4 regions of the Bacillus sp. VA15 genome follow, and region 4 is predicted to be linked to each of the others. Evidence: riboswitches for the same ligand, from Rfam matches in the RefSeq annotation. Region 4 holds a riboswitch; each other region holds the start of a gene.
What was found. Region 4 has a riboswitch for S-adenosylmethionine ahead of AC0DBE_RS06845 (phosphoadenylyl-sulfate reductase). Riboswitches for the same ligand answer to the same signal wherever they lie in the genome.

Region 1 (7,396 bases), 450 kb from region 4:
AGGATAACGATTTGGAAATGCTTGAATTCGCAGGCTGCGGCGTTGCGATGGGAAATGGAATCGACGAGGTCAAGCAGATTGCCAACCGGACAACGGCTACAAATGAAGAGGACGGCGTGGCAAGATTTTTAAAAGAATATTTCTCACTTTAAAGACCGCCCGTATTAATTTTTCCCACTCATAAACGTTACTTCGCCCCACCATACTATTGAAGACGACTCATCTCGTCAAAGTATGGAAGGGGGCAGTCTCAAAATGGGTAAACGAAGCAAATCCAGAAGGTTTATTCAGCAGGGTAAAGACTCCATCGGGCTACACGCCGCAAGATTTCCATATCGGTCTACGTTAGAAGAAGCTCACCAGCATGCCGCGGCACGAGACTCGGCCGAAAGACAGGTTGAATATTAAATGAGAAACGAACTGTTTCAGCAGGCAAAATCATTTGTTCAACAGGCTGTTATGGTGACAAACGGCTTTGAGGAAGGCGATCAGGAGCAAGCGATTCTGAGAGCCAAAAATGCCGTATCTTCTGCGTATGCCAACTCGACAGATGCGGAACGTCGCCAGCTCCATCAATTTCAGGATCAGCTGGACAAACTGCAATAAAAAAAGGCTATGGCGATTCGCCATAGCCTCTTATTTGACTTCAAATTGCTGAACAGCCTGAATCTGCTTGAGATTTTCCGCTCTGCCCTTAAATGTTACCTTTACCTCGTAAGTTCCCGGCTCAGGGACTTCCTTCCACACATCAGAGAAATCATATGTTTCTCCAGGTTCCAATGTCAGGTTTTGAAAAGCCTGCGTAAACATTTTGTCTTTCGAATAACGGTATCTTTCTTTGTTGTCAGAATCATACACGACAAGTTCAAATTTTTGTCCTGTGCTGAATTGAAACTCGACAGCACGTTCGCTTTGGTTCTTCAGCGACATGTTAAACTTGATTTGTTCAGGCTCCTGAATTGCGTCAACAGATAAAACAACCTCTTGATTCTCCATTCCGCCTGATACCTCCTTATCGGGTTCTGTCTGCTCATCTTTCCCGCAGCCTATCAAAAGCAGCACGGGAAGGAGCATCACAAGCAGCCGTTTCACGACTTCCACCTGCTTTCGTCAGTCTTTTCTAAAGAAACCAAAAATCCCGGTCGTTTGAACAATGTTCGTAAATGCTTTCGGATCAACTTCTTTGACGATCTTCTCTAAATCGTACAATTCGTACCTTGTGATGACGATAATCATCATTTCTTTCTGTTCGTTCGTAAAGGCTCCTTTGGCCGGAACAGTTGTGATGCCGCGCACCATTTTCCCGTAAATGGCTTCTTTGATTTCGTCCGCTTTTTTCGTCACGATCATTGCCGTGAGCTTCATATGGCGGGTGTGAATGGCGTCGATCACCCTCGTTGTCACATACAGTGTAACCAGGGTATATAATGCTTTCTCCCAACCTTGCAATAATCCTGCCGTCAAAATGATAATCCCGTTCAGAATGAAGAAATACGTGCCGACGGGTTTATCCTTCCACTTTGCAAGCACCATGGCGACGATATCGAGACCGCCTGTTGAAGCGCCGTATTTTAATGTTAAACCGATACCGACTGCGGAAATGACGCCGCCGAACACTGCGTTCAGCAAAATGTCATGTGACAGGCTTGTTTCCGGCAGGATCCCCATAAACAGAGTAGTGAGTGCGACACTTAAAATGCTGTACACCGTAAACGATTTGCCGACCTTCAGCCACCCTAAAATACCGACCGGAATGTTTAAGAGGAACAAGAGCGTTCCCGTCGATATGTAAAAGGGGGCATATTGAACAATGACGCTTGATAAAAGCTGGGCGACACCCGTAAATCCGCTGGCATATACATCTGCCGGTATCAAAAATAAGTTCAGCCCGGCCGCATTGAGTAAAGCGCCGATGATGACGATGAGTAATTTTTTTGTTTGATCTAGTACCATGGCATGTTCCTCCGCTCTTTCTTCTTATTATGTTTTCCCTTAAAACAAATATTTGAACACGATTTTGGCAAATTAATATGATATAGTTGGCTTAACTCTTATGATAACGAGCGACAACGGAAAGAAGGGAAGCAATATGACAGTTCATCTCATCGCTGACAGCGCCGCTGATTTGCCTCGTTCTTATTTTGAAGAAAACGGCATTGGCTTTATTCCGCTCAGAGTCTCTCTCAGCGATAAAGAATTCGAAGATGCAGTCACGATTGATGCGGATCAAATATTTGAAGCGATGCAAAATGGAGAAACGCCTAAGACGTCCCAAGCCTCACCGCAAACGATTAAAAATGTGTTTTTGCAATATGCCGAAACAGGTGATCCCGCTCTTTACATTGCCTTTTCCTCAGGCCTCTCCGGCACGTATCAGACAGCTGTGATGATGGCCAATGAAGTGAAGGAGGAATTCCCCGATTTCGATTTACGGGTCATTGATTCCAAATGCGCTTCATTAGGATACGGCCTGGCTGTCCGGCATGCTGTCGATCTCTGTATCAACGGGAATACAATACAAGAAATTGAAACGTCTGTAAAGAACTTTTGCGAACAGCTTGAGCACATTTTTACCGTTGATGACCTCACATATCTTGCAAGAGGCGGCCGCATCTCCAAAACATCCGCTTTTGTCGGCGGCCTGCTGAATATTAAGCCGCTGCTTCAGATGGAGGACGGCAAGCTTGTGCCTCTGGAAAAAATTCGCGGACAGAAAAAACTTTTCAAACGGATCATCGAACTGATGAAAGAACGCGGTGGTGATTGGGGCAATCAAACCGTGGGGATCAGCTACGCTGCGAACGAAGAAAAAGCCATTGACATGAAAAATTTGATTGAAGATACGTTCAAGCCGAAAGAGATCATCATGCATTCAATCGGTTCTACAATCGGCTCACACGCCGGTCCCGGCACATTGGCGATTTTCTTTTTGAAAAAGTGAGCAAACAAAAACCTCCAGATATTTGATATATGCTGGAGGTTTTATATTAATTTTTTATTTACATAAATGATGACTCCAGCTCCATATGCCAAAATCATTGGCGGAATCAACTGATCTTGTCCCTGAAATGAAATAAAACCGTTTAAAAGAAGAAATATCCCTGAATTCAGAAAAAAGTATCCCGCAATACTAGCCAGGCGGTCTTTGTCACGTATCCGAGACTCACGGAAACCGGACAATATCCATGTTTGCTTTTTTATTCCTGCCATATAAGCAATCCAAAAGAAAAGCATCGCAATCAAGATCAATAAAAAATCGATGCGAATTTCCACGAACTCTCCCCCTGTCTTTTAACTGACAAAACACTCTGTCTCCCCTAATGATACGTAACAAAATTTTATTTGTGAAGTTCTTATATAAAAAATAGAAGGCCTGTGCGGCCTTCTATTTTTTCTCGTATGTCCATCCGTCTTCCTGATACACTTTTCCGTTTTTCATCAAATGGCCGAGCGCGCGTTTAAAGGCGGCTTTGCTCATATTAAAACGTTCTCTGATATCGTCAGGCTGGCTTTTGTCACCATACGGCATAGCACCGTTTCTTGTTCTCATATACGTCAGAATGTACTCGGCATCTACAGACAATGCATCCTGTTTTCTCGGAAGCAGCGACATGTTGACTGAACCGTCTTCTTTTACTTGAATCACCCGTCCCGTGATTCTTGAGCCGAGTCTTGGCTCCTCTTTTCTTTCTGACGGATGGATAAAACCGCGGATACCGTCGTCTGTGATGATGAATGAACCCGTTGCGATTAATCTGTACACCGTACCTGTCAGCTCTTTATTCATCAGATCTTCTGAAGCGTCGGTAAACAGTTCGCTGATGATATCTTCAGGCGCTGGTTTCGCAAACATGCGCCCCCGGTTCGTCACTTTCAGCATACAGTAGAGCTTATCCCCTTTTTGCGGCCAGACATCCTCGTATGGCGGCAAATGCTCAGTTGCAACAAGCGCATCCTTAGATAAGCCGACATCAACGAAAACGCCCATATCTTCCACTTTATCCACCACTTCGACCCAGCCGTACTCATCAGCGCTGATGACCGGAATTTTCATCGTGGCCGCAAGTCTTTCCTGCTGGTCCACGTATATAAAGACCTCTACCTCATCTCTGTCTTCGATATCCTCAGTTATTTCACTGTTATGTAAGAGAATCGTATCTTCTCCGTCGGTTAAAAAGTAACCGAAGTCAGTTTGGTGATCTATACTCAAGGTTAATTGCTGCCCTGGTCTCATGCTATCGTCCTTCCTGTTCCGCTTATTTTTCTGCGGATTCTGTTAACATTTTTTCCAATCATCACAAATTGATTCTTTGTTCTGTTGGAAGTTTCTCTTTATTCTACTATAATCAACACATAAGTTAAATGTTATGGAGGTTTTCATATGGCAAAAGAAAGTTCATTTGATATTGTATCAAAGGTGGAATTGCCCGAAGTGCAAAATGCGATTCAAATCGCACTGAAAGAAATCAGCACACGCTATGACTTTAAAGGAAGCAAAAGCGACATTTCTTTAGATAAAGAGGAGCTTGTCCTCGTTTCTGATGACGAATTTAAATTAAGCCAGCTGAAAGATGTACTGGTCAGTAAATTAATTAAACGAAACGTGCCGACAAAAAACATTGATTACGGCAAGGTTGAAAGCGCGTCAGGCGGAACAGTGCGCCAGCGTGCAAAACTTGTTCAAGGCATTGACAAGGACAACGCCAAAAAAATCAATACCATCATCAAAAACTCCGGACTGAAAATAAAGTCTCAAGTGCAGGATGATCAAGTGCGCGTCACCGGAAAAAACAAGGATGACCTGCAGCAGATTATCACAGCAGTGCGGGGCGCGGATCTGCCAATTGACGTTCAATTTATAAATTTCAGATAAATTTTCTGAATCCTATTGATTATTGTCTTTATTTTCGGTAAATTTGGAGAAAGGGAAAATGCCAGGCATCTTTAGGGCACTTCCTGAACACGAAAATTTTATATCCGTTCTTATCAAGAGAAGCAGAGGGACTGGCCCGACGAAGCTTCAGCAACCGGTGTAATGGCGATCAGCCATGACCAAGGTGCTAAATCCAGCAAGCTCGAACAGCTTGGAAGATAAGAAGAGACAAAATCACTGACAAAGTCTTCTTCTTAAGAGGACTTTTTTTATTTCTCTTTTTTTCCTTGCTGAATGTGAATAAAGGAGGCAAACAATGGGACTTTTAGAAGATTTGCAAAAACAGGTGTTAATTGGCGACGGCGCCATGGGGACACTCCTCTACTCCTATGGCATTGACAGGTGCTTTGAGGAGCTCAACATTTCAAAGCCGGAGGAAATTCAGCGCATACATAAAGCGTACGTTGAGGCTGGAGCCAACATCATTCAAACAAATACGTACGGGGCCAATTATATTAAATTATCCAGACACGGGCTTGAGGATGACATCAAAAAAATGAATCAGGAGGCGGTAAAAATCGCGCGGGCTTCAGCAGGCGATGCGTACGTGCTGGGGACGATGGGCGGCATCCGTACCTTTAATAAAAACGCGTACAGCCTTGACGAAATCAAACGCAGCTTTCGCGAGCAGCTGTACCTGCTGCTGCATGAAGAGCCAGATGGCTTGCTGTTAGAAACGTATTATGATTTGGAAGAAGCACGTGAAGTGCTAAAAATCGCGCGCAAAGAGACTGGCCTTCCGATTATGCTGAATGTCTCCATGCATGAGCAAGGCGTACTGCAGGACGGAACACCGCTTTCTGAAGCATTGCGATCGATCGCGGATCTCGGAGCTGATATCGTCGGCATTAACTGCCGGCTCGGTCCTTATCACATGATTGAAGCGCTTAGCGAAGTGCCGATTTTTGATGACGTGTTCTTATCAGTTTATCCGAACAGCAGTCTTCCCTCGCTTGAAGAAGGCCGGCTCGTCTATGAAACAGACGACACGTATTTTCAAAACAGCGCGTCAGAATTCCGCAAGCAAGGCGCGCGGATTATCGGCGGTTGCTGCGGCACCACGCCGAATCACATCCAGGCGATGGCAGAAGCGGTTGGCGGGCTTGCTCCGATTACAGAAAAAGAAGTCAAAACCCGGGCGAAGGAATTCATTTCTGTTCAGCATGAGCGGACAGAGCCCGGCCTGAATGAGATCGCAGCGGAAAAACGCTCCATTATCGTAGAGCTGGACCCGCCGAAAAAATTGAGTTTCGACAAATTTCTGTCCGCTGCTGCTGAATTAAAAGAAGCGGGAATCGACGCCCTGACCCTCGCTGACAATTCCCTGGCTACTCCGCGGATCAGCAATGTTGCCTGCGGCGCCCTTGTGAAGCAACAGCTCGATATGCGCTCTCTTGTCCATATTACATGCCGTGACCGAAATATTATCGGCTTGCAGTCACATTTAATGGGTCTGGATACGTTAGGGCTGAATGACGTGCTGGCCATTACTGGCGATCCTTCTAAAATCGGGGATTTTCCGGGTGCGACGTCTGTGTATGATTTAACATCCTTTGATTTAATCAGGCTGATCAAACAATTCAACGAAGGACTGTCCCTGTCTGGAAAACCGCTTGGCAAGAAAACGAATTTCTCAGTCGCCGCCGCATTTAATCCTAATGTCCGCCATCTGGATAAAGCGGTAAAACGGCTGGAGAAAAAAATAGATTGCGGCGCCGATTATTTTGTTTCACAGCCTGTCTATTCCGAGCAGCAGCTTGTCGATATCCATAACGAAACAAAGCATCTGAAGACACCGATCTATATCGGCATTATGCCACTCACAAGCAGCCGAAATGCTGAATTCATCCACAATGAAATTCCGGGCATTAAGCTATCTGACTCTATTCGCGAAAAAATGGCCCTCGCCGGCGAGGATAAAGAGAAACAAAAAGCGGAAGGCCTTGCGATTGCACGCTCCCTGTTGGATACGGCATGCGAGCTGTTTAACGGCATCTACTTGATTACGCCTTTTCTCAGATCTGACTTAACCGCCGAGCTCACTTCGTACATTCAGCAAAAAGATGAGCAGCGCCAAAATATCTATTTGCATTAATACCTTGAAGACTGCCTGAGCCAATCGGGCGGTCTTTTTCAACGTAATTCGTGTTACGATAAAGAAAATCAGTTTATGAGGAGGATCATCATGCTCGAAGTTAAAACCATTTCTGCGGAAGATACATACGACATCCGGCACCGCATCCTGCGTCCCCATCAATCCATCGAACAATGCAAATATGAACAGGATCATGCGGAAGGCGCCTTTCATCTCGGTGTGTTTTATGAAGGAACCCTGATCAGCATCGCTTCTTTTTCCCCTCAAAATCAGCCATTATTAACGGAATCCCCTGCATATCGGCTGAGAGGCATGGCGACGCTTGAAGGATATCGTGATCAAAAAGCCGGAAGCACGCTGATCAAATA
Region 2 (7,396 bases), 380 kb from region 4:
CTTTAATATCAGTAATCCCAAGTGTCGGATTTGACGGTGTCTCCATATAAATGACCTTTGTATTCGGCTTGATATTCCGCGCCACTTCGTTACTATCCGTCATATCAACAAACGTGTGCTCAATGCCAAACCGGGTCAGCACCTCTGTTACCATGCGGAAGGTTCCGCCATATACATCTTCTGTCACAAGAACGTGGTCACCCTGTGACAGCAATAAAAATGCTGTTGAGATCGCAGCCATGCCTGAACTGAAAGCAAATCCTCTCGTTCCGCCTTCCAGTGCGGCAATTGTTTCTTCGAGTGCTGTTCTTGTCGGCGTTCCTGAGCGGCTGTAATCATATGCGCCAAACTCTTCAAATGAAGATTGGTGAAAAGTTGATGCGTGCTGGATCGGTACACTGACCGCTCCTGTTGTGCCGTCTGTTTTAAATGGATTGTGCACGAGCTGGGTTTCCAGCGTCCAATTGTGATTACTCAAATGAAACAGCTCCCTCTTTGACCTGACATAACGCCTGTTTTAAGTCTTCTTTTAAATCTTCCGCATGTTCAATTCCGACTGAAAAACGCAGCAAGCGATTGCAGACTCCGTTTGCGATGCGGATTTCTTCAGGAATATCCATGTGCGTCTGTGTGGCAGGGTATGTAATAAAGCTCTCCACCCCGCCGAGGCTTTCTGCAAAACAAATGGTCTTCAGCGCTTTTAAAAATGGATTGACCCACTCTTCTTTCTGCAGACGGAAGGACAGCATGCCGCCTTTTCCGGGATATAGTACATCAGAAATTTCTTCCTGCTCTTCTAAAAACGCCGCAAGCTCCTGCGCGTTTGCCTGATGCTGGCGCATTCTGAGGCTCAGCGTCTTCATTCCTCTCATCAGAAGCCACGAATCAAACGGAGGCAGGACGGCGCCGATCGCATTTTGGTGTTGAAACATTTCCTCACCAAGCTGCTCATCCTTTACAACGACAAGTCCCGCAAGCAGGTCGTTATGCCCGCCTAAATACTTGGTTGCACTGTGAATCACAATGTCGGCTCCCAGCTCAAGCGGCCTTTGCAAGACCGGTGTATAAAATGTATTATCAACGATCAGCAGAAGACCGTACTCTTTTGTGATCCGGGCGATCTTTTCAATGTCCGCCTCCTGCATGAGCGGATTTGTCGGTGTTTCCACAAACACCGCTTTTGTATTCGGCGTAATCTTAGAGCGTAAACAGTCCTCATCGCTGAAATCATCGTAATGAAAGGTCAATCCATATTTTTTCCATTCGTTTTCAAACAGACGATATGTGCCGCCATATAGGTCCGATGAAACGATCAGTTCATCTCCGCTTTTAAACAGCGCCATAATCGTTTGGATGGCAGCCATTCCCGAACTGAAGGCAAGCCCTCTCGCTCCGTTTTCTAAGCTGGCGATCGCGTCCTCAACAAGCTGGCGTGTCGGATTTTTTGTGCGGACATAATCAAATCCGGTAGATTCTCCGATTCCTCTGTGGCGGTATGCTGTTGATAAATAAATAGGAGGACTCACTGTTCCCGTTACTTCGTCGCTTCGGTTTCCAATTTGGGCTAATTTCGTTTCAACGTGCTGTGACATATAGCTGACACCTTCCCTTTTCAAAATAAAAAACCCCTTCCTCATAAGAAGAAGGGGTTTAACGCTTCTTCTTATCTTCCAAGCATAAAAAACGCTTGCTGGATTTAGCACCTTGGCGTTTTGCACATAATGCAAAACAAGCCGGTTGCTGAGGTTTCTAAGGGCCAGTCCCTCCACCTCTCACGATAAGAAATATCGATTTCAATTTTCTGATTGTTTTATATTAGCGCAATTTGCAGTTTATTTCAACACTTTTTTCTTCGAGTTCCGAACAGTTTAAAGAGAGAAATTTCTAATAATTCATGGTACAATAATGGAAAACAGCAAGAAAGTCTAGTGATGTCCTGGAGGAATGCATTATGGCACCGAAAAACGGCACAGTGCAAGAAAAGAAATTCTTTTCAAAAGAGCTTAACGAGGAAATGACATTGCTCGTTTATCTGCCGTCCAACTACTCCCCGCTTTATAAATACCATGTCATTATCGCGCAGGACGGCCACGATTATTTCAGGCTGGGGAGAATCGGCAGACAGGTCGAAGAATTGCTGTCCAAGCGAGAAATAGACCGGAGCATTATTATCGGTGTTCCTTATAAGGATGTAAAAGAGCGCAGAAAAACCTATCATCCGGAAGGCTCAAAATTTTCGGCGTATAAACGGTTCATCGCCCATGAGCTCGTTCCGTTTGCGGATGACGAGTATCCAACCTATCAAGTCGGCTACGGTCGGACGCTGATCGGTGATTCTCTCGGAGCGACCGTTTCTCTTATGACAGCGCTTGATTATCCGAATATGTTCGGAAACATCATCATGCAGTCTCCCTATGTTGACAAACATGTATTGGGAGCTGTGAAACAGTCAGACGATATCAAACACCTCTCTATTTATCACCAAATCGGAACAAAAGAAACTGACGTCCACACGACAGACGGAAACATTCTGGACTTTACAGAACCGAATCAGGAGCTGAAACAGCTGCTGGAGGAGAAGCTTTCCGATTATTATTTTGAATCATTTGACGGAGATCACAAATGGACATACTGGCAGCCGCTCATCACGCCGGCGCTGAAAAAAATGCTTTGATATTCTATCATACTTTATTTCCAGGAGGGACATAATATGAAATACGGAATCGTTTTATTTCCATCAAAAAAACTCCAAGACCTTGCGAACTCTTACAGAAAGCGCTATGATCCGAGCTATTCCCTGATCCCGCCCCATTTGACGCTGAGAGCATCGTTTGAATGTAAAGAGGAGAAAGCGGATCAGCTTGTATCACATCTGAGAAACATCGCAAAGGAGTCCCATCCGATCGTTCTCAAAATGACAAAATACAGCTCATTTGCGCCTGTCAATAATGTCATTTACATCAAAGCAGAGCCGACGGAAGAATTAAAAACACTCAATGAAAAATTATACACCGGTGTGTTGGCTGGTGAACAGGAATATAATTTCGTTCCGCATGTGACGGTCGGCCAAAATCTTTCCGACGATGAGCATTCAGATGTGCTGGGACAATTAAAAATGCAGGAAGTGTCGCATGAAGAAATCGTTGATCGTTTCCACTTGCTTTACCAGCTAGAAAACGGATCGTGGACAGTATATGAAACCTTCTTGCTAGGCGGAGGAGAATAATCGTTTGGAAGCAGTTATCGCAAAAAATGAAGAACAAATGAAAGATGCATTTTATGTAAGAAAAGAAGTCTTTGTCAAAGAACAAAACGTACCTGCTGAAGAAGAAATTGACGAACTTGAAAATGAGTCGGAGCATATCGTCGTGTATGACGGCGGAAAGCCTGTCGGCGCCGGAAGATGGCGTATGAAGGACGGCTACGGCAAGTTAGAGCGGATTTGCGTATTGAAAAGCCACCGCTCCTCCGGTGTCGGCGGCATCATTATGAAGGCACTCGAAAAAGCGGCGGCAGACGGCGGCGCTTCCGGTTTCATTTTAAACGCGCAAACGCAGGCTGTGCCGTTTTACAAGAAACACGGGTATCGCGTGCTTTCTGAAAAAAAATTTCTCGATGCCGGCATTCCCCACTTACAAATGATTAAAGACTAAACAGCATCCGGGTCTATTGAGATCCGGATTTTTTCCGCACATAAAAAACCGTTCTCTTGATGTGAACGGTTTTTTATACATATCGATTAATATAAGTGCCCATTCCTTTTTCTCGCAATCTCTTATAAAGAGAGCGCTTACGTTTTGTCTCGTTTACTTTTCTTTCAGCGGCCGTTTGATTCTCCTGCTGCTTTTCAAGTTCCTTGTATACCCGCTGAAACGAGACATAGTTGATTTTTTCGGTTCCGGCGTAATCCTGCTTATGTCCAATCGTTCTATTTGCATATTGAGCGTATTGCTGGTTCTGAATTTGACCTGCATATATCATACGATACCCACCCTTCTGCTGTCTCTTTTCCCTTAAACTTACTTTTTGAAACACGTTTCTTTTGATATGATAGTCTTTGTCTGTAATGAACACCTTTTTTTGATTGGGAGGATCCCTGTTTGAAATGCGCCCGACTGAATGATCGAACTATACATTTACATACATATTCGAGAGAACATTACCAATTCCTCTTTGAAGAAGGAATAAAAGGACATTTATTTTGTTCTCATTGCGGAAAACCCGTTTTGTTAAGGCTCAATATCACCGATCCGCCGGAGTTTATCCACCGCCAGCCAGGCCATTTTCCGGCATGTGAGGAAGCCTGCGAAACGAAACCCGCTAAAGAGGAGAAAAAAGAAGACGATCAGGAATCCGGTGTCTTTCGTTTGCCCAAGGGAAAAGCGATCGCTGCTGAATCGTCTTCAGCTGTCACTGAATGGAAGCGGCCGAGAAGCATTAAACCCGGAACACCATTTGTTCAAAAAACAATAGAACCTGATACGAATCTATTTCCGTCTGTCGGCTTGAACACGGATCAGCTGAAAGCTGTCACGGAAACGGAAGGCCCACTGCTAGTGCTTGCAGGTGCGGGAAGCGGGAAAACACGGGTGCTAACGGCTCGCGCCGCCCACATGATTGAACACTTAGACATACCGCCGGAAAACATGCTGCTTGTCACCTTTACGACAAAAGCCGTCGCCGAAATGAAAGAGCGTATGGCGAAGCAGTACGGATTACAGCCTGCAAAAGTGAGAAGACTTGTCACCGGAACATTCCACAGCTTGTTTTATAAGATTTTGTATCACTATGATTCTGCTAAATGGAACGGCGAGCATCTGCTGAAAATGGAGTGGCAGCGGGAACAATATATCAAAAAAGCACTCTATGAAGAAGGTATAGATGAGAAGGATTTCCCTGTTGATCAGGCCCTGCAGCAGATTGGTTTCTGGAAAAACACTTATGTGCCGAATGAACGCATCCCTTTACAAGATGAGTGGGAAAAACAAGTCTATCGATTATATGAACATTATGAACGCCAGAAAAAAGAGCACAACCAATTTGATTTTGATGACATGGCTTCAGCCTGCTATGAATTGTTTATCGATCGGCCGGATCTTCTGGAACAATATCAATCTCGGTTTACTTATATCTTAATTGATGAGTTTCAGGACATTAACCCGGTTCAATATAAAATCATGCAAATGCTGGCAAGCCCGGAGCAAAACCTGTGCTGCGTCGGTGACGATGACCAGTCTATCTACGCATTCCGCGGAAGCAATCCGTCTTTTATTCTTGATTTTCAAAAGGATTACCCTGGAGCGAAGACGATCTATTTAACCGCGAACTACAGGTCTACGCACCCGATCGTCTCCAGTGCTGATATCGTCGTGAAAAAGAACAAAAACAGGTATGCCAAAATGCTTGAAGCGGCGCGAGATGACGTCCAGGTCCCTGTGCTGTTTTATCCTTATGACGAAGAGGAAGAAGCAACAATGGTCGTTTCCGATATCAAAGAAAAAATTCAAAACGGGGCAAGACCTGAAGACTTTGCAGTTCTCTACCGCACAAACAGCGGAGGCCGTGCTATATACGAAAGACTTCATCATTCGTCAATTCCATATACAGCAGACCGCGGCGTCCAATCGTTTTACAGCAGACGGATCGTCCGCCAGATTCTCGCATACTTGTACGCCAGCCAAAATGAGGATGACACTGAGGCGATTAAGCACTTGCTGCCAGCCTTGTTCTTAAAACAGTCCGCTTTGAACACGCTGAAGGCGCTCTCGATTACCGAGGACTGCTCCATGATTAAAGCGCTGGCCAAACTGTCTGATCTAAAGCCATTCCAGCTGGACAAAATCAAGAAGATCGTACCGTTTTTCGCAAGCCTCCGCACAATGAAGCCGGTGGAAGCGATCACCTTTGCAGAAGGAAAAATGGGCTTCTCCGAGTATTTAAAAAAACGGGGCAATGAGAGCAACAAGCTGGAAAAAGGATCCGATGACCTGCGTGACATCAAGGTCGTCGCCAAGAAGTTCAAAACGATTCCTGATTTTCTCGCCCACGTAGACCATATGAGAGCCGCTGAGAAAAACAAAACGGATGAAAATGGCGTTCAGCTGATGACCATTCACCGGTCAAAAGGGCTTGAATTCAAAACCGTCTACGTGTTAGGCACGGTAGATGGCTCGATTCCGCACGATTTCTCATTAGAAACAGCGAGAAAAGGAGATGAAGCTCCTCTTGAGGAAGAAAGACGCCTTTTATATGTCGCCATGACCCGGGCCAAACAGCATTTATATTTGTCTTGTCCCGCAAACAGGCGCGGCAAAACGGCCCACCGTTCAAGATTTTTATATCCTCTTTTACAGCAAGCAAGACATCCCTTGCATAACTAACAGTCCGGCAGTGATCTGCCGGGTTTTTTCTATAAAAAAGGCCCGCTGAAATGAGTCAGCCAGGCCCTCTGCTTATTTATTATCCAACATTTTAGAAATCGTACCAAAATCAAGCTTTTCTTTTCCGCTTGTAATGGACTGAACAATCTTATCTTCTAATTCTTTCGGCACGCGTCTGTTTGCCAGCTGCGCTACGCGCTTAATGACACTGCGGACTGTGTTTTCGTCTTTAAAATTGGCGTTTTGAAGGGATCCGGCAAGATTCATGACATCCTGCATATTGACACCTGTTTTCTTTTCGATGTTCTTAAAAAATTGATTATCCATAATACGCCTCCTTTTGGCGGAGTGATACGGTATTGTATGAATACCCATTGTTCAATGTGCTTTTTCCAAAAATAAAAAATGAACACAAGGCAAGGAAGTACGGGACATCACCCGTACTTCCCTCAATAAACCTTAGAAGTTATAAAAAGATGCACCCACGATGATAAGGAGAATGAACAATACGACTAAAAGAACAAATGTTGAACCATAGCCGCCGCCGTAACCGCCAGCATAACCGCCGCCATAGCCGCAGCCGCCGTAGCCTCCTCCGAATCCGTATCCAAAGCCCATAGATAAGCACCTCCTTTACTCTCTATACACTATGTGTGCAGCCTTAATCGGCTTGGATATTCGCATAGGGCGTTTGCGGATTTATGATTGTTCGTACTGAGCCTTGTGTTTTTTGAGCAAGGCTTCAGTTTTTTCAGCCAGTTCTTCAATCTCCTCTTCAAACGCCAAACCGGCTCCATCAAATGCATCCAAGTCTTTTCTGATACTGCTCATAGTGTCTTCATGCTCTTTTTGCTTTTGTTCGTGAGCTTCATATCTCCCGTCAATCCATTTTTCAAACTCATTCACTGGCATCCCCCCACTCATGATATATGCTGAGTGAGACCGCTCCGTTAAAAACAAAAAACCGGAAATCTCCGGTTTCTTTGCCAGGTTATTGAGGTTTTTTCTTTTTCTTT
Region 3 (7,396 bases), on a different contig from region 4:
GCACAGCAGAAATAAGCGATATTTCTTCGCTAATCACAAATATTTCAGAGCAGACAAATTTGCTGGCACTGAATGCAGCGATCGAGGCGGCCAGAGCCGGAGAACAAGGAAAAGGATTTGCTGTGGTGGCAGAAGAAGTTCGGAAATTGGCCGATGAAACGAATAAATCAGCCCATCACATCCAATCGGTGGTCACAACCATCCAAAATGAATCAATTGAAACGGTGAATAACATTAAGGTTGTTCAAGAAAATGTGAGCTCAGGTATTGTTCTTTCTCAAGAGACAACAGGGAATTTCAATGAAATACTGAATTTGGTGGAACAGGTCACTTCTCAAATACAAGAAGTGGCAGCGGCAACACAGCAGCTTACATCAGGCGTTGAAGTAATTCAGCATACAGTTCATACATTAGCCGCTGGTACAAAAGAAACGTCAGCAAATACAGAAGCGGTTGCAAAATCATCACAGGAACAGCTTCATTCAATGGAGGAAATCTCTTATGCTGCCGAATCTCTATCCAAGTTGGCGGAAGAACTTCAAACGGTCATTCATCGTTTTAAATATTAATTAGGTTACATGACGTTAAAACCCCATCTTATTCGGTGGGGTTTTAAGCTTCCTTAATATCGGAAGCTGGTATGATGTTAGCATTGTCAGGTATTTTCACTGTGAAAACGGAACTAACTTACTTCTTTAAAGTTAGCTCCGTTTTAAATGACTAGTCCAAATTTTGATCAATAGTCCCTTCAAAATAGTCATCGCTGACTTGTTCATGAGTTTCAGCCAATCCTTTTTCCAATTGTGTGGTTCCTTTATAATCTGAGGGATCGAAATATTTTCCAGCCACATCTGTGGTATCATTTATGTTTTCTTTATTATGAGTTTGAGTTTCAGCGTTTGCATTTTCTGTCTTACCACTTTCATTTAAAGTCTGCTGGAAATCATATTCCTTGTCAATTGAAGAAAATCTTTTGTAGTCATCCGGTCTGTCTGCTCCACTTTTTTGAGTCACTTTACTCACTCCAGATTATTGAAATTTAACTGTGTCATATGGGATTAAGTCGAAACTTATTTCGTTCTTTTAGGATCAGAACCATGTTTTTTAGGATCATCTACTTTAAAAGCTGTTTCAGTCTCATGGTCATTTCTTATTTGCTCAATACTTGAATTTTGAATTCCTTTTTTAGTCATTGGTGTCACCCCTTTACGAAAAGTGTTGAATATCAACTCTTCTTATTCTGTCTGTTAGGCAGGTATTCATTCGCTTTTTTTCGTTGACTCTTTCCCATTTAAGCCAGAGAGGCTTTACCCTCGGTCGTTTTTGAAACCTTTTATTAGCATACTTCGTATATGAAGAAGCTGTCTAAAGCTGGGAAACACTGTACAAAACGTTTGAAAAAGAAGCAGAGATTAGGACAGGTTAGGGAAGGAATCTGCATGTAAACATAACAGCCACCATTAAAAAGTCAATTAGGAGGTGAAAAAATGAACAAAATGGTATCATATCAGCTTATGACGTTAGGACTATCCAGCCTTTCTTTTGGTTTGCTTTTCGAATTTTATTCTCTCGTCTCCTATCACATGCTGATGATCGCTTTATTCACAGGAGCACTTGCTTTATTATATGGTTTTATGATGTTTGGGCTTTTTGCTTTTCCGCTGCAAATGATCTTGCAGAAAACAGCGAGAACATTTAGTTTAATGTATCTATCGTTTTACATTGTACTCGCTTTCATTTCTGTATTCCTGTTTTATGCTATCAATGAGCCTGCTTCAATATCATGGATATTCCAATCAAATATTTATTATATGTTAAGTATTGCATCAGCAGTGATTTACTGGTTTTGGGATTCTCTAATCCTTTATAAACGTGTGCAGCTTACCGGGAATATAAAGTAAATCAGGTTCGCGTTTTAGAAAAAAGGGGAGGCACTGTACGAGAAATGACATGGATATCGAAATAAAGTTTAAAAAATTTTAGATGAGTGGCATTCTACGTATCATAAAGGGGAGACATTGAAGTTGAATATGGCGAAAGACGGAGATACCATAAAAGTTGTATTTGTGTATCAAAAAAACGAGCAGATTGAAGAAGTGACGCTTAACTCAGCGCAATTGTCTGCTTTATTAAACTCAAAACAGGTATGGATTGATACATTCAGCCAGAACCTCAAAATTGAAAACACCGTTTGGTCTTACGGCAATCAGAATGTATCTTTACAAGTTTACTTAAAATAGAATCGATGTTTGAACTGAGAGGATGATCAGCTGACTATACATCTGAACTGAGAAGAGCGTGACAATGAATCTCGCTCTCCTCAGATTTGCTTTATTCACCCTGATGTTTCTCAATTAATGTGAATGTCCATTCTTTTAACATATGTTTCTGCACATATTTTTTTCCGTTTATTTCAATGTATGGAATGTCTGTCATGTCTCCAGCTAACTGTTTTGCCTCAGTTGTCGTTATTCCTAAAAAATGTCCGATGTAAAAGTGAATATCTCGTTCTTTTATAAGAAAGGTATCACTTTTTTCATATGCTTTTGGATGGTTCATTTGCTTTAAGCCTTCACCGATAAAATATCCAGCTAAAGCAACACCGATTCCTAAAAAAACGTCCATATGCATGCCTCCATTATGTCGATGTTATGTTATACGGGCTTGGCATACTCCGGGTTTCATTTTCAACAAAAAAAACTGCCAGAACGTGATTTGGGCGTTTTTTTGTTCATGCTTTTTCAATCTGTACACGTCCTGAAAAAAAGGTGGCGCCGCCGCCCATATCGGACAAGCGGTCTGGGGTAAGCGCGTTTACAAGCTGTTTTTTTCCTGTTTCATCCGCCCATAATCCTTGGCTGACTACGACCCCGGGCAGCACTTGTTCTCCGACTGCAGCGGCCAGCTCGCATTCTCCCCGACCGTTCCAAATTCGTACAGGATCCCCATCAATGATTCCATGTTCTTCAGCATCTTTTGTGTTGATAAAGAGCTTTGGCGTCCTTTCAAGCTTGATGTGCTTTGCATTGTTGGAAAACGTTGAGTTTAAGAAATTATGGTTTGGCCCCGGAACATACATAAACGGAATTTCGTTATCGCATGTAAGAGGCGTATGTGTCGGTAAAGCCGGGAAACCGGCTTGTTTCATTTTCTCTGAGTATAATTCTATTTTTCCGCTTGGAGTCGGAAGTTCGCCTGGAAACAGCGGCTTTTCGCGTTTCGCTTTCATAAATGAATGCTTAGTAAGTGAATCGTAATCAATCTCCGCCAAATATGGGTTATCTGGATGGTCAAGCGCCTGGCGGATTAATTCTTCATCTGAATCTTTGAGCTCCTGGTCTGTGAACCCCATTGCTTCAGCCAGTAATCGGAACACCTCAGTGTTAGACTTGCTTTCTCCATATTTCTCAATCACTGGCTGCTGAAGCTGAATGTAATGGTGCCAGTAGGAGGTATAAAAATCAGTATTTTCAAAAGCGGATGTTGCAGGCAGTACAATGTCCGCATATGCAGCCGTTTCCGTTAAAAATAAATCATGAACCACAGTAAACAGGTCTTCCCGCAGCAAGCCCTGTCTGACTTTATTCGCTTCTGGAGCGACAACGGCTGGATTCGTCCCGTAAATAAAAAGAGAACGAATCGGCGGATCGGTTTCCAAAAGCACTTTGCCCAGCTGATTCATATTAAATGATCTCGGTGTGCGCCCCTTCAGTAAGTCAGGCCGCTGCAAGGCATTTGTGTTATATTCTAAAATTCCGCTGTTATGCTTAATTGCGCCGCCCCCTGTGTGCAGCCATTGGCCAGTGACCGCCGGAAGACAGGCAATCGTCCGTACAATCATCCCGCCGTTATCGTGGTGTTGAAGTCCGTTTCCGATTCTAATAAAAGCAGGGGAGGTTTCGCCGTACATTCTTGCCAGCTGATACATATCTTCGGTGCTGACACCGGTGATCAGTGATACCTTCTCCGGATCATACTGTTTCACGTGTTCACGGAGCTCTTCATAGCCGACCGTGTATTCAGACAGAAATGCTTCATCATGAAGGTTTTCTTTAAATAAGATGTGCATGATGCCAAGAGCAAGTGCGCTGTCGGTTCCGGGTTTTATGGGAATAAACCAATCTGCAAGACGGCCTGTCTGGTTTTTATGAACATCAATCACGACAATTTTGGCACCTTGTTTTCGTGCTTTTTGGGCGATAGTAATTTGGTGCATATTTGTACTGACTGCGTTGATTCCCCAAAAAATAAATAGTTTCGTATGAATGGTTTCCTCAGGATCAATTCCCGCACTTATACCCATTGTATATTTATAGCCCTCTGATCCTGCTTTGCTGCAAATCGTCCTTTCGAGCTGGCTTGAACCCATGCGGTAAAAGAAGCGGCGGTCCATACCTTCAGCTGTTAATTTCCCCATATTTCCGTAAAAGCTGTACGGAAGTATGCTTTCAGCTCCCTCTTCATCAATCAGCTGTTTCCAGCGGGAGGTAATGGTATCGATTGCCTCTTCCCAAGAAATCGGTTCGAATATCGCTTGGCCTTTCGCACCTGTCCGTTTAAGCGGTGTAGTCAGCCGCTTTTCATCATAGATGCGCTCCGTCATGTTTCGGACTTTGTTGCATATGTTTCCGGCTGTGACAGGATGATCAGGATCACCTTGGACTTTCACAATTTTTCCGTCTTTTTTATGTATTAACAATCCGCACTGATCCGGGCAGTCAAGCGAGCAAACGGATTTAAAAATGCCGTTTTGTTGTGTGGCAAAAGATTTCATGGCCCAGTTCCTCTCTCTAGTTAGATATTTTGTAAGAATTATAACATTTCGGATGATAACGTCAATTCTGAAAAAAGAGATTGACATCAATCTGAGACTTCTTTATGATAAACGTATTCTTCATTCTGAAAATTACATACTCAACATTTTCTATCCAGAGAGGTGGAGGGACTGGCCCTATGAAACCTCGGCAACATTATTGTGCCAATTCCAGCAAGCGTCAGCTTGAAAGATAGGAAAGCAAGGTTTAAACCGGCGTCTGTCTGTAAACAGGACACGCTTATACATGAATCTCTTTCCATCTTCGGAAAGAGATTTTTTTATGGAAAAATATGATGAAAAGGATGTTTTGCACCATGACGGTTTTGGTTACGGCACCGTACAACGAAGAAGGACGAAAAGAGCTTGAAAAATTGTTCGGCTCAGTTACTTATCATCCCTGGAAGGAACAAGGCCGGGCATACCGGGAAGATGAACTCATTCAGCTCCTAAAAGAAACACATGCGTTAGGCTTGATTACTGAGCTTGATCAAGTAACAGACAGCGTATTTGCATCTGCTCCAGAACTTTCATTTGTGGGCGTGTGCAGAGGAATGCCATCCAATGTGGATGTGGCCGCAGCATCAAAAAGAGGTATACCCGTTTTCTATACACCCGGGCGGAATGCACAAGCGGTTGCTGAAATGTTTATCGGTAATGTGATTTCCTTTCTCCGCCATACCAGCTCCTCTAATCAATGGCTGAAGGATGGAAAATGGGACAGCGATTACTTGCAGGCTTATGTCAAATTTAGAGGGAACGAATTAACGGGAAAAACGGTCGGCATGGTTGGGTTCGGCGCGGTTGGTCAAAGGATTGCAAAACTGCTGACAGCGTTTGACTGTAAAGTAAAGTATTACGATCCATACGTACAAGACGATCATCCGCTGTATGAAAAAGTATCTCTCAAAACGGTGTTTTCAGACAGTGATATCGTTTCTGTCCATCTGCCTCGTACTGAGAAAACACTGAGACTTATTGATCGGAAGTATTTTAATCTGATGAAAGAGAGTGCGGTTTTCGTCAATACTTCAAGAGCAGTTGTGGTAAACCGTGAAGATCTTTTATCTGTATTAAAAGAACATAAAATCAGAGGAGCGATTTTAGACGTTTTTTATCATGAACCTCCAGAGGAATCAGATTACGAATTCATTTCATTGCCTAATGTTCTGGCAACACCGCATCTCGCTGGAGCAACCTTTGAAGTAGAAGATCATCACGTGACGATCCTGAACGAAGCCCTCAAAAGGTGGAAGGTTGGAAAAACTCTTAATATTCCGACACTGTATAACAAAGATGAGCTGAAAACAGAGGTTTAAGAGAGGAGGTTACAGGAATGAAAAAACAAAAAGGCTATCTCGTTTTTGATATCGGCACAGGGAATGCGAGAGTAGCGGTCGTAAGTGTATCGGGCAGCGTTCAAACGGTTGAAAGGGAGGACATCGTGTATGCTACCGAGACGCTTTACCCGGACAGCCGTTATTTTTCTCCTCAGGTGCTGTGGAAGCAAGTGATGAAACTGGCAAAACGTGCGCTTTCTCGTTCAGGTGATATTGACATTATTGGTTTGACATCGACAAGTCAAAGACAGGGGATTGTTCTGATCGATCAAAACGGCGACTCTTTTCTCGGGCTGCCGAACATTGATAATCGCGGCCGTGAGTGGGAGGAGAGTATACCCAATCAGGAAGAGATATACAGCCGCACAGGCCGCCTCCCGACTGCACTTTTTTCTGCGCTCAAGCTTTATGGTTTAAAACAGCGTCAGCCCTTTTTATGGGAAAAGACTGCTAGTTTTACAAGCATCAGTGATTGGGTGACATATCAGCTGAGCGGAATTTTGACATATGAACCATCGCAGGCAACCGAAACCCTGTTGTTTGACGTGAAGCAAAACACTTGGTCAGAAGAGATGTGCGGCATATTCGGCTTTTCACCATCCATCCTTCCGCCTCTTGTAAGAGCGGGAACAGCGATTGGAACGATAACAAATGAATATGCGTCCGAATTAGGCCTTTCTATAACTGCTAAGGTTATAGCAGGGGGCGGTGATACACAACTGGCTGTGAAAAGCACTGGCGCTGCGCTTGAGGACATTGTCATCGTATCAGGGACAACAACGCCAATAACCAAAATTACTGCTGATCATGGCGACACAAAACATAAAGCATGGCTGAACTGCCATACAGATCAAGGACATTGGCTTGTGGAAACGAATCCGGGAATTACCGGCCTGAATTATCAAAAATTAAAACAGATATTTTATCCAAATGAATCGTACGAAGTGATGGAGGAAGAGATTTCTGCCCTTGCTAAAGAAGACAATGCGTGTGTGGCGGCTCTCGGTTCTTACTTATCGGCAGAAAAGAATGCGTTAACGAGAGGCGGATTTCTTTTTGATGCCCCGCTTTCCTCAAATTTAAAGAGAGCACATTTTGTACGTGCGGCGCTGCAAGAGATCGCATTTTCGATCAAATGGAACTTTGACATTTTAACAAAGGTTACTCCGTTTGAACGTGACTTTGTTTGGGTGTGCGGAGGAGGATTCCAAAGCAAAGCACTCACTCAATATATCGCGGACCT
Region 4 (7,396 bases):
GATACGCCAATCATTGCAAATGTCGCAGGTTCTCAAGTCGAGGATTATGTTGAAGTCGCAGAGCATATCAGCAAAGCGCCTAATGTTCATGCCCTTGAATTGAACATTTCATGCCCGAATGTGAAAACAGGCGGAATCGCTTTTGGCACGAACCCTGAAATGGCTGCTGATTTGACGAAGGCGGTTAAAGAGGTTTCAGAAGTACCCGTTTATGTAAAGCTTTCCCCGAACGTGGCAAATATCACAGAAATTGCATCTGCGATCGAAGAGGCGGGAGCGGACGGTCTTACGATGATTAACACATTAATCGGCATGAGGCTTGATTTAAAATCAGGCAAGCCGATATTAGCGAATAAAACAGGGGGGCTTTCCGGCCCTGCCGTGAAGCCGGTTGCCATTCGCATGGTGTATGAAGTCAGCCAAGCGGTCAATATCCCGATTATCGGAATGGGAGGCGTGCAGACGGCCGAAGATGCACTGGAGTTTCTTCTCGCGGGAGCAAGCGCGGTCGCTGTCGGAACAGCAAACTTTGTGAATCCTTTTGCATGCCCGGACATGATTGAACAGCTTCCATCTGTTTTGCGTCAATACGGCTATCAATCAATTGAAGAATGCATCGGAAGGAGCTGGAACCATGAAAAACAACCTGCCCATCATCGCGCTTGATTTTGCATCAGCTGAAGAAACACTTGCGTTCTTAGCGCCTTTTCAGCAAGAACCGTTATTTGTAAAGGTTGGAATGGAACTTTTTTATCAAGAAGGGCCTTCTATAGTTAAACAATTAAAAGAAAGAAATTGCGAGCTGTTTTTAGATTTAAAGCTTCATGACATCCCGACCACTGTAAACAAAGCGATGAAGCGCCTTGCCGGTCTCGGGGTGGACCTCGTCAATGTTCATGCGGCCGGAGGCAAAAAAATGATGCAAGCAGCTCTGGAAGGCTTAGAAGAAGGAACGCTTTCCGGAAAAAAACGCCCGTCACTTATCGCGGTAACCCAGCTGACAAGCACATCTGAACAAATGATGAAGAATGAACTGCTGATCGAAAAGCCTTTGATCGACACGGTCGTGCACTACAGCAAGCTGGCAGAAGAAAGCGGACTTGATGGAGTGGTCTGCTCTGTTCATGAAGCAAAAGCCATTTACCAAGCGGTGTCGCCTTCATTTCTGACTGTCACTCCGGGGATCAGGATGTCAGAGGACGCTGCGAATGACCAAATCCGCGTAGCGACACCTGCAATTGCAAAAGAGAAAGGTTCATCAGCGATTGTGGTAGGACGCTCGATTACCAAAGCGAAAGACCCAGTAAAAGCCTATGAAGCTGTCAGACTCGAATGGGAGGGAATCAAATCATGAAACAAATCATCGCAAAACATCTATTAGACATCCAAGCTGTATTTTTACGCCCGAACGAGCCATTTACATGGGCAAGCGGCATTTTATCGCCAATCTACTGTGACAACCGCCTTACGCTATCTTTCCCGGAGGTCAGAAATGATGTCGCCTCAGGTATCAGCAAGCTTGTCGAAGAGCATTTTCCTGAAGCTGAAATGATTGCGGGAACAGCTACAGCCGGTATTCCTCATGCTGCTCTGGCGGCTGACCGTTTGAATCTTCCGATGTGTTATGTGAGAAGCAAGCCGAAAGCGCACGGAAAAGGCAATCAGATTGAGGGAGCTGTTCAAAAGGGGCAAAAAACTGTCGTTATTGAAGACTTAATCTCCACAGGAGGAAGCGTACTTGAAGCTGCGGCAGCTTTACAAGCGGTTGGCTGTGAAGTGCTCGGTGTCGTCTCCATTTTTACGTACGGGCTCCCTAAAGCGCAGGAAGCCTTCGCAAAGGCAGAACTTCCATACTACTCTTTAACTGATTACGATACGCTCACAGAGGTCGCGCTCGAAAACGGAAATATTCATTCAGACGATCTAGAAAAGCTGAAAACGTGGAAACGAAATCCCGAGTCAAAAGATTGGTTTAAAAAATAAGAAATAAATTTCGGTGATGTATAGAGGCTTCAAAGCCTTGTTGTACTTGAAAACAGGCCACTCGGCCTGTTTTTTTATTAATCCTATAAAAAAAGTCGGGTTGACTTATGTTAGAATTGTGCTAAAATTTACTACAAATCTAAAAACTTATCAAGAGCGGCTGAGGGACTGGACCTATGAAGCCCGGCAACCTGCATAGTTTGTAAGGTGCTACTTCCAGCAAAATGAATTCCATTTTGAAAGATAAGGGCTACATGCTGTTCCTGTCTTTCTTTCCGCCGGATTGAAAGTTTTTTATTTTAAGAGGAAAAAAGGCTGTATGTGATAACAGCAGCCGCGCATCACATTACAATTGGGAAAAGACAACCGGCAGAAAGCTACTGTTTGTTTGTCTCCGAAAGGAGGAAAGAAGAAATGTTAACGTACGATAATTGGGAAGAACCAACGATTACATTTCCGGAAGACGACCCTTATAAAGGAGCGCTTTCAGTTTTAAAGTGGGCATACGGCCATTACGGCAATCAGCTTGTTTATGCCTGCAGTTTCGGAATTGAGGGAATCGTTCTGATTGACTTAATTTATAAAGTAAAAAAAGACGCAGAGATTGTGTTTCTTGATACAGGACTTCATTTTAAAGAAACCTATGAAACGATTGAACGAGTGAAAGAGCGTTATCCGGGTCTTAATATCATCCTGAAAAAACCAGACCTTACCCCTGAGGAGCAAGCCGAAGAACATGGTGACAAACTGTGGGAAAGAGAGCCGAATCAGTGCTGCTATCTTAGAAAGGTTGTTCCTTTAAGAGAGGCGCTTTCAGGACATCCAGCCTGGCTTTCCGGTCTGCGCCGCGATCAAGGGCCAAGCCGTGCCAATACGAATTTCTTAAACAAAGATGAAAAATTCAAATCAGTAAAAGTATGCCCGCTTATCCATTGGACTTGGAAAGACATTTGGAGATACACATCCCGGAATGAGCTGGACTACAATCCGCTTCATGATCAAGGATATCCTAGTATTGGCTGCGCGCCTTGCACGGCTCCTGCTTTTACCGCAGAGGATTTACGTTCAGGCAGATGGAATGGTATGGCGAAAACAGAATGCGGACTGCATGAATAAGGAGCTGCAAAATGGAACTAGCCGCTATTTTATTTAGCTTGTTTTTCGCGATGAATATTGGTGCAAGCGGCGCTGCAGCTTCGATGGGAGTTGCTTACGGCTCTGGAGCCATTAAAAAGAAAACCTACGCTTTGATCCTATGCGCAGTCGGTGTGCTGGCCGGGGCGGTCATTGGCGGGGGCGAGGTTGTAAAAACCATCAGCTCCGGGATTATCCCCGAGCAGACGATTACACTGACGATTGTTTGCATCATTATTGGAGCCGCTGCGCTGTCGCTCTTTACGGCTAATCTTCTCGGCATTCCTTTGTCGACAAGTGAAGTAACAGTCGGCGCAGTTGTCGGCGTGGGAGTGGCTTACAAAGTATTGTTTGTGAACAACCTGCTGGTCATTGTGTCGTTTTGGGTTTTTGTCCCGCTGTTCGCTTTCGGTTTCACATATTTTGTATCTAAGCTGTTTCGTTATTTTAAGATTGAAATTAAATCTTCTAAAAAGCAAAAAATCCTTGGCATTGTTTTGTTAGGTGCCGGATTTTTTGAAGCATTCTCTGCCGGTATGAACAATGTGGCGAATGCCGTTGGCCCGTTAGTGGCGGCCGGTGTGCTGGATGTAACGAAAGGAACCTTATACGGGGGAGCTTTTGTTGCTCTTGGCGCGTTGTTATTAGGCCGGCGGGTGTTAGAAACAAACGGGAAGAAAATTACGAGATTCTCAAAAGGAGAAGGCATTCTCTTATCCGGTACAGGAGCCGGACTGGTGATCATCAGTTCTGTATTTGGGATGCCAGTGCCCTTGGCGCAAGTCACGTCATCGTCTATTATCGGAATAGGCATGGCAAAAAACGGTCCGAACGTGTTCCATAAACAAGTTGTTCAAACGATGCTGAAGGTATGGATTGTATCGCCGTTTTTATCTTTATCAATTTCTTATCTGCTTGTATCCTTGTTTTTAAAAGCGGATTATTATTCAATCTTTATCATGGTAAGTGTGCTTTTAGCGGCGGGCGGTGCCGTCAGCCTGACGAAGGCCATACGTAAAGAGAGACGCTCTGTCCACGAACAAGGCGGGGGAATCTGATCATTAATCTGAGTTATTTTATATGTTAACTAGGAGGAAATCGATATTATGAGCTTAGCACCACACGGAGGAACATTAGTAAACAGAGTAGATGAATCATATGATGTGAGCAGCATTCAAAAAGAAATTGAACTTGATTTGATTTCTTTCGCAGATTTGGAATTAATCGGAATCGGTGCATACAGCCCGATCGAAGGCTTCTTTAATGAAAAAGATTACGTATCTGTTGTCGAAAGCATGCGTCTTTCTTCCGGCGTTGTCTGGTCCCTTCCAATCACGCTTCCGGTTGATGCGCAAAAAGCAGCGGAACTGTCAGTCGGTGAAACGGTAAAGTTAACGTATGAAGGAGAAACATACGGCGTTATCCAAATCGAAGACCTATACGTGCCTGACAAACAAAAAGAAGCTGTCAATGTGTATAAAACGGATGAGCAGGAGCACCCGGGTGTTAAAAAGCTTTTCAGCCGCGGCAATACATACGTCGGCGGACCAATCACATTGACTAAAAAAGCTTCAAAACAGTTCCCTGAGTTTACGTTTGAACCGGCGGAAACAAGACGCCAGTTTGCGGAAAAAGGCTGGGAAACCATTGTTGGTTTCCAAACAAGAAATCCTGTTCACAGAGCGCATGAATACATTCAAAAAACGGCTCTTGAAACAGTAGACGGCTTGTTCTTAAACCCGCTGGTAGGTGAAACAAAATCTGATGACATCCCAGCTGATGTGCGGATGGAAAGCTACCAAGTGCTTCTTGACAATTATTACCCGAAAGACCGCGTGTTCCTCGGCGTCTTCTTAGCGGCGATGCGTTATGCGGGACCGAGAGAAGCCATTTTCCACGCACTTGTCAGAAAGAACTACGGCTGCACGCATTTTATTGTCGGCCGCGATCACGCAGGTGTAGGTGACTATTACGGAACATACGAGGCACAGGAGCTGTTTGACACATTTAAACCTGAAGAGCTCGGGATTACACCGCTGAAATTCGAGCACAGCTTCTTCTGTGAAAAATGCGGAAATATGGGAACGGCGAAAACGTGCCCTCACGGCAGAGAACATCACGTCATCTTATCAGGCACTAAGGTAAGAGGCATGCTGAGAGACGGTGTGCTGCCTCCTGCAGAATTCAGCCGCGCAGAAGTCGTAGAAGTGTTAATCAAAGGTATGAAGAAAAAAGAAGAAGCAGGCGTATCTTAAGGAGGACTGGCAGTGACAAATCGCGATATCGTATGGCATGAAGCCTCTATTACAAAAGAAGAGTATCAGAAAAAAAACAAGCACAAAAGCTCCATTCTCTGGCTGACAGGGTTAAGCGGTTCAGGCAAATCAACCATTGCCAATGCAGCTGCGAGAGAATTGTTTGAGCAGGGCTACCAAGTCATTGTGCTGGACGGGGATAATATCCGTCACGGCTTAAATAAGGATCTTGGTTTTTCTGATGAAGACCGAAAAGAAAACATCCGCCGAATCGGAGAGGTGGCAAAGCTTTTTGTTCAGCAGGGCACCATTGTGATTACTGCTTTTATCTCTCCTTTCCGCGAGGACAGAGAACAGGTTCGCCAGCTTGTGGAAGCAGGCGAATTCAATGAGGTATACATTAAATGCGACCTCGATATTTGTGAACAAAGAGATCCGAAAGGGCTCTACAAAAAAGCTAGAAACGGGGAAATTCCGTTCTTTACGGGAATTGATTCTCCTTATGAAGAGCCGGAAGCACCGGAGCTCGTTCTTGATTCAGGACAGCATGACCGTGAAGCGTGCAAAAATCAGCTGATCGAGTTTGTCAAACAAAAATTGAGCTAAATGTGATCTGCTGTGTTCTTCTCAGATGCCGGAATGCAAGCGAGAACAACATCACAGCGAATGTTCTGGAAGAACTCGAATAGATCGGGGGAAATACGATGGGGAAAGTATATATTGTAGGAGCGGGTCCCGGAGACCCTGATCTGCTCACAATTAAAGCGCTGAAAGCCATTGAAAAAGCTGATGTCATCTTATATGACAGATTAGTAAATAAAGAGATTTTACAATATGCCAAAGAGCAAGCAGACCTGATCTACTGCGGGAAGCTTCCAGATTTTCATACGATGAAGCAGGAAACCATCAATCGATTTCTTGTGAAGTATGCGCAAAAAGGGAAAACCGTTGTCAGACTGAAGGGCGGAGACCCATTTGTGTTCGGCAGAGGAGGGGAAGAAGCGGAATGCCTCTCTGAAAACGGAATTCCGTTTGAAATCATCCCCGGCATTACATCAGGAATTGCGGCAGCCGCTTATGCCGGGATTCCTGTTACTCATCGGGATGCGGGCTCTGACGTCGCTTTTGTAACGGGGCATTATAAAAAAGACGAAGATTTTGAGGAAAAGTGGAAAGCGCTGGCTACAGGAATTGATACACTTGTCATCTATATGGGTATCAAAAACGTGCAGCAGATTGAAAGAAAACTTCTTGAAAACGGCCGGGACGGTTCTACGCCGGCAGCCTTTATTCACTGGGGAACAACGGACAAGCAAAAATCTGTTTTTTGTACAGTTGACACCCTTTCAGAAACGGTGATAAAAGAAGACATTAAAAATCCGAGTTTAATTGTCATTGGAAATGTTGTAAATTATCACTATAAGCTGGAATGGTTTGAATCTGAGCTGAAAAAACAAGATTTAAGCGAGGCGTTGTAAAAATGAAGCAAGCAATTTTATATGTCGGTCACGGCAGTCGGATAAAAAAGGCGCAGCAAGAAGCCGCAGCCTTTTTGGAAGGATGCAAGGCGCACGTCTCTGCGCCTGTACAGGAAATCAGCTTTTTAGAGCTTCAGGAGCCGACAATTGAGACAGGGTTTGAAGCATGTGTGAAGAAAGGCGCCACTCATATCGCAGTGGTGCCTCTGCTTCTTTTAACAGCTGCACATGCAAAACATGATATTCCCGAAGAAATTGCGCGTGCTGCATCCCGATATCCTTCGGTCCGCGTTTCATACGGAAAGCCGATCGGGATTGACGAAGAAGTAGTCAAAGCTGTATATCATCGAATGAAAGACATAAGTGTTCCGTATGAAAATGCCAGAGTTGTGCTCATCGGGAGGGGGAGTTCAGATCCCGATGTAAAAAGAGACGTAACCGGTATTGCCAATCTCCTTCAAAATATGATTCCGGTGAAGGAAGTCATCCCGTGCTTTTTGACAGCATGCGGCCCGAATTACAAAGAGGTTTTTTCAGAACTTAAAA

Region 1: another riboswitch for S-adenosylmethionine. It lies ahead of AC0DBE_RS09320 (bifunctional homocysteine S-methyltransferase/methylenetetrahydrofolate reductase); the one in region 4 lies ahead of AC0DBE_RS06845 (phosphoadenylyl-sulfate reductase).
Region 2: another riboswitch for S-adenosylmethionine. It lies ahead of metI (cystathionine gamma-synthase/O-acetylhomoserine thiolyase); the one in region 4 lies ahead of AC0DBE_RS06845 (phosphoadenylyl-sulfate reductase).
Region 3: another riboswitch for S-adenosylmethionine. It lies ahead of AC0DBE_RS05295 (2-hydroxyacid dehydrogenase); the one in region 4 lies ahead of AC0DBE_RS06845 (phosphoadenylyl-sulfate reductase).

Annotation. Positions count from the first base shown of each region.
Region 1 covers NZ_JBVQPQ010000002.1:830,623-838,018, forward strand. The annotation lists gene yitU (5-amino-6-(5-phospho-D-ribitylamino)uracil phosphatase YitU) at 1-152, shown strand, start outside; gene AC0DBE_RS09280 (hypothetical protein) at 256-408, shown strand; gene AC0DBE_RS09285 (DUF3813 domain-containing protein) at 409-606, shown strand; gene AC0DBE_RS09290 (BsuPI-related putative proteinase inhibitor) at 637-1,092, opposite strand; gene AC0DBE_RS09295 (YitT family protein) at 1,111-1,953, opposite strand; gene AC0DBE_RS09300 (DegV family protein) at 2,090-2,941, shown strand; gene AC0DBE_RS09305 (DUF3784 domain-containing protein) at 2,983-3,273, opposite strand; partial or broken gene AC0DBE_RS09310 (CvfB family protein) at 3,386-4,283, opposite strand; gene AC0DBE_RS09315 (YajQ family cyclic di-GMP-binding protein) at 4,382-4,873, shown strand; SAM riboswitch class I at 4,981-5,098, shown strand; gene AC0DBE_RS09320 (bifunctional homocysteine S-methyltransferase/methylenetetrahydrofolate reductase) at 5,190-7,028, shown strand; gene AC0DBE_RS09325 (GNAT family N-acetyltransferase) at 7,119-7,396, shown strand, end outside.
Region 2 covers NZ_JBVQPQ010000002.1:760,945-768,340, forward strand. The annotation lists gene metC (cystathionine beta-lyase) at 1-478, opposite strand, end outside; gene metI (cystathionine gamma-synthase/O-acetylhomoserine thiolyase) at 471-1,592, opposite strand; SAM riboswitch class I at 1,661-1,784, opposite strand; gene AC0DBE_RS08890 (esterase family protein) at 1,952-2,674, shown strand; gene AC0DBE_RS08895 (YjcG family protein) at 2,711-3,226, shown strand; gene AC0DBE_RS08900 (GNAT family N-acetyltransferase) at 3,231-3,653, shown strand; gene AC0DBE_RS08905 (hypothetical protein) at 3,727-3,981, opposite strand; gene AC0DBE_RS08910 (ATP-dependent helicase) at 4,101-6,380, shown strand; gene spoVIF (sporulation-specific transcription regulator SpoVIF) at 6,453-6,707, opposite strand; gene AC0DBE_RS08920 (YjcZ family sporulation protein) at 6,840-6,998, opposite strand; gene AC0DBE_RS08925 (hypothetical protein) at 7,080-7,286, opposite strand.
Region 3 covers NZ_JBVQPQ010000001.1:952,858-960,253, forward strand. The annotation lists gene AC0DBE_RS05260 (methyl-accepting chemotaxis protein) at 1-569, shown strand, start outside; gene AC0DBE_RS05265 (YozQ family protein) at 721-1,014, opposite strand; gene AC0DBE_RS05270 (biofilm-forming protein) at 1,071-1,193, opposite strand; gene AC0DBE_RS05275 (UPF0715 family protein) at 1,488-1,901, shown strand; gene AC0DBE_RS05280 (hypothetical protein) at 2,031-2,240, shown strand; gene AC0DBE_RS05285 (hypothetical protein) at 2,332-2,625, opposite strand; gene AC0DBE_RS05290 (molybdopterin oxidoreductase family protein) at 2,732-4,774, opposite strand; SAM riboswitch class I at 4,922-5,013, shown strand; gene AC0DBE_RS05295 (2-hydroxyacid dehydrogenase) at 5,107-6,132, shown strand; gene AC0DBE_RS05300 (FGGY-family carbohydrate kinase) at 6,150-7,396, shown strand, end outside.
Region 4 covers NZ_JBVQPQ010000002.1:378,655-386,050, reverse strand. The annotation lists gene AC0DBE_RS06860 (dihydroorotate dehydrogenase) at 1-666, shown strand, start outside; gene pyrF (orotidine-5'-phosphate decarboxylase) at 635-1,354, shown strand; gene pyrE (orotate phosphoribosyltransferase) at 1,351-1,983, shown strand; SAM riboswitch class I at 2,128-2,233, shown strand; gene AC0DBE_RS06845 (phosphoadenylyl-sulfate reductase) at 2,398-3,099, shown strand; gene cysP (sulfate permease) at 3,111-4,175, shown strand; gene sat (sulfate adenylyltransferase) at 4,224-5,372, shown strand; gene cysC (adenylyl-sulfate kinase) at 5,385-5,978, shown strand; gene cobA (uroporphyrinogen-III C-methyltransferase) at 6,077-6,850, shown strand; gene sirB (sirohydrochlorin chelatase) at 6,853-7,396, shown strand, end outside.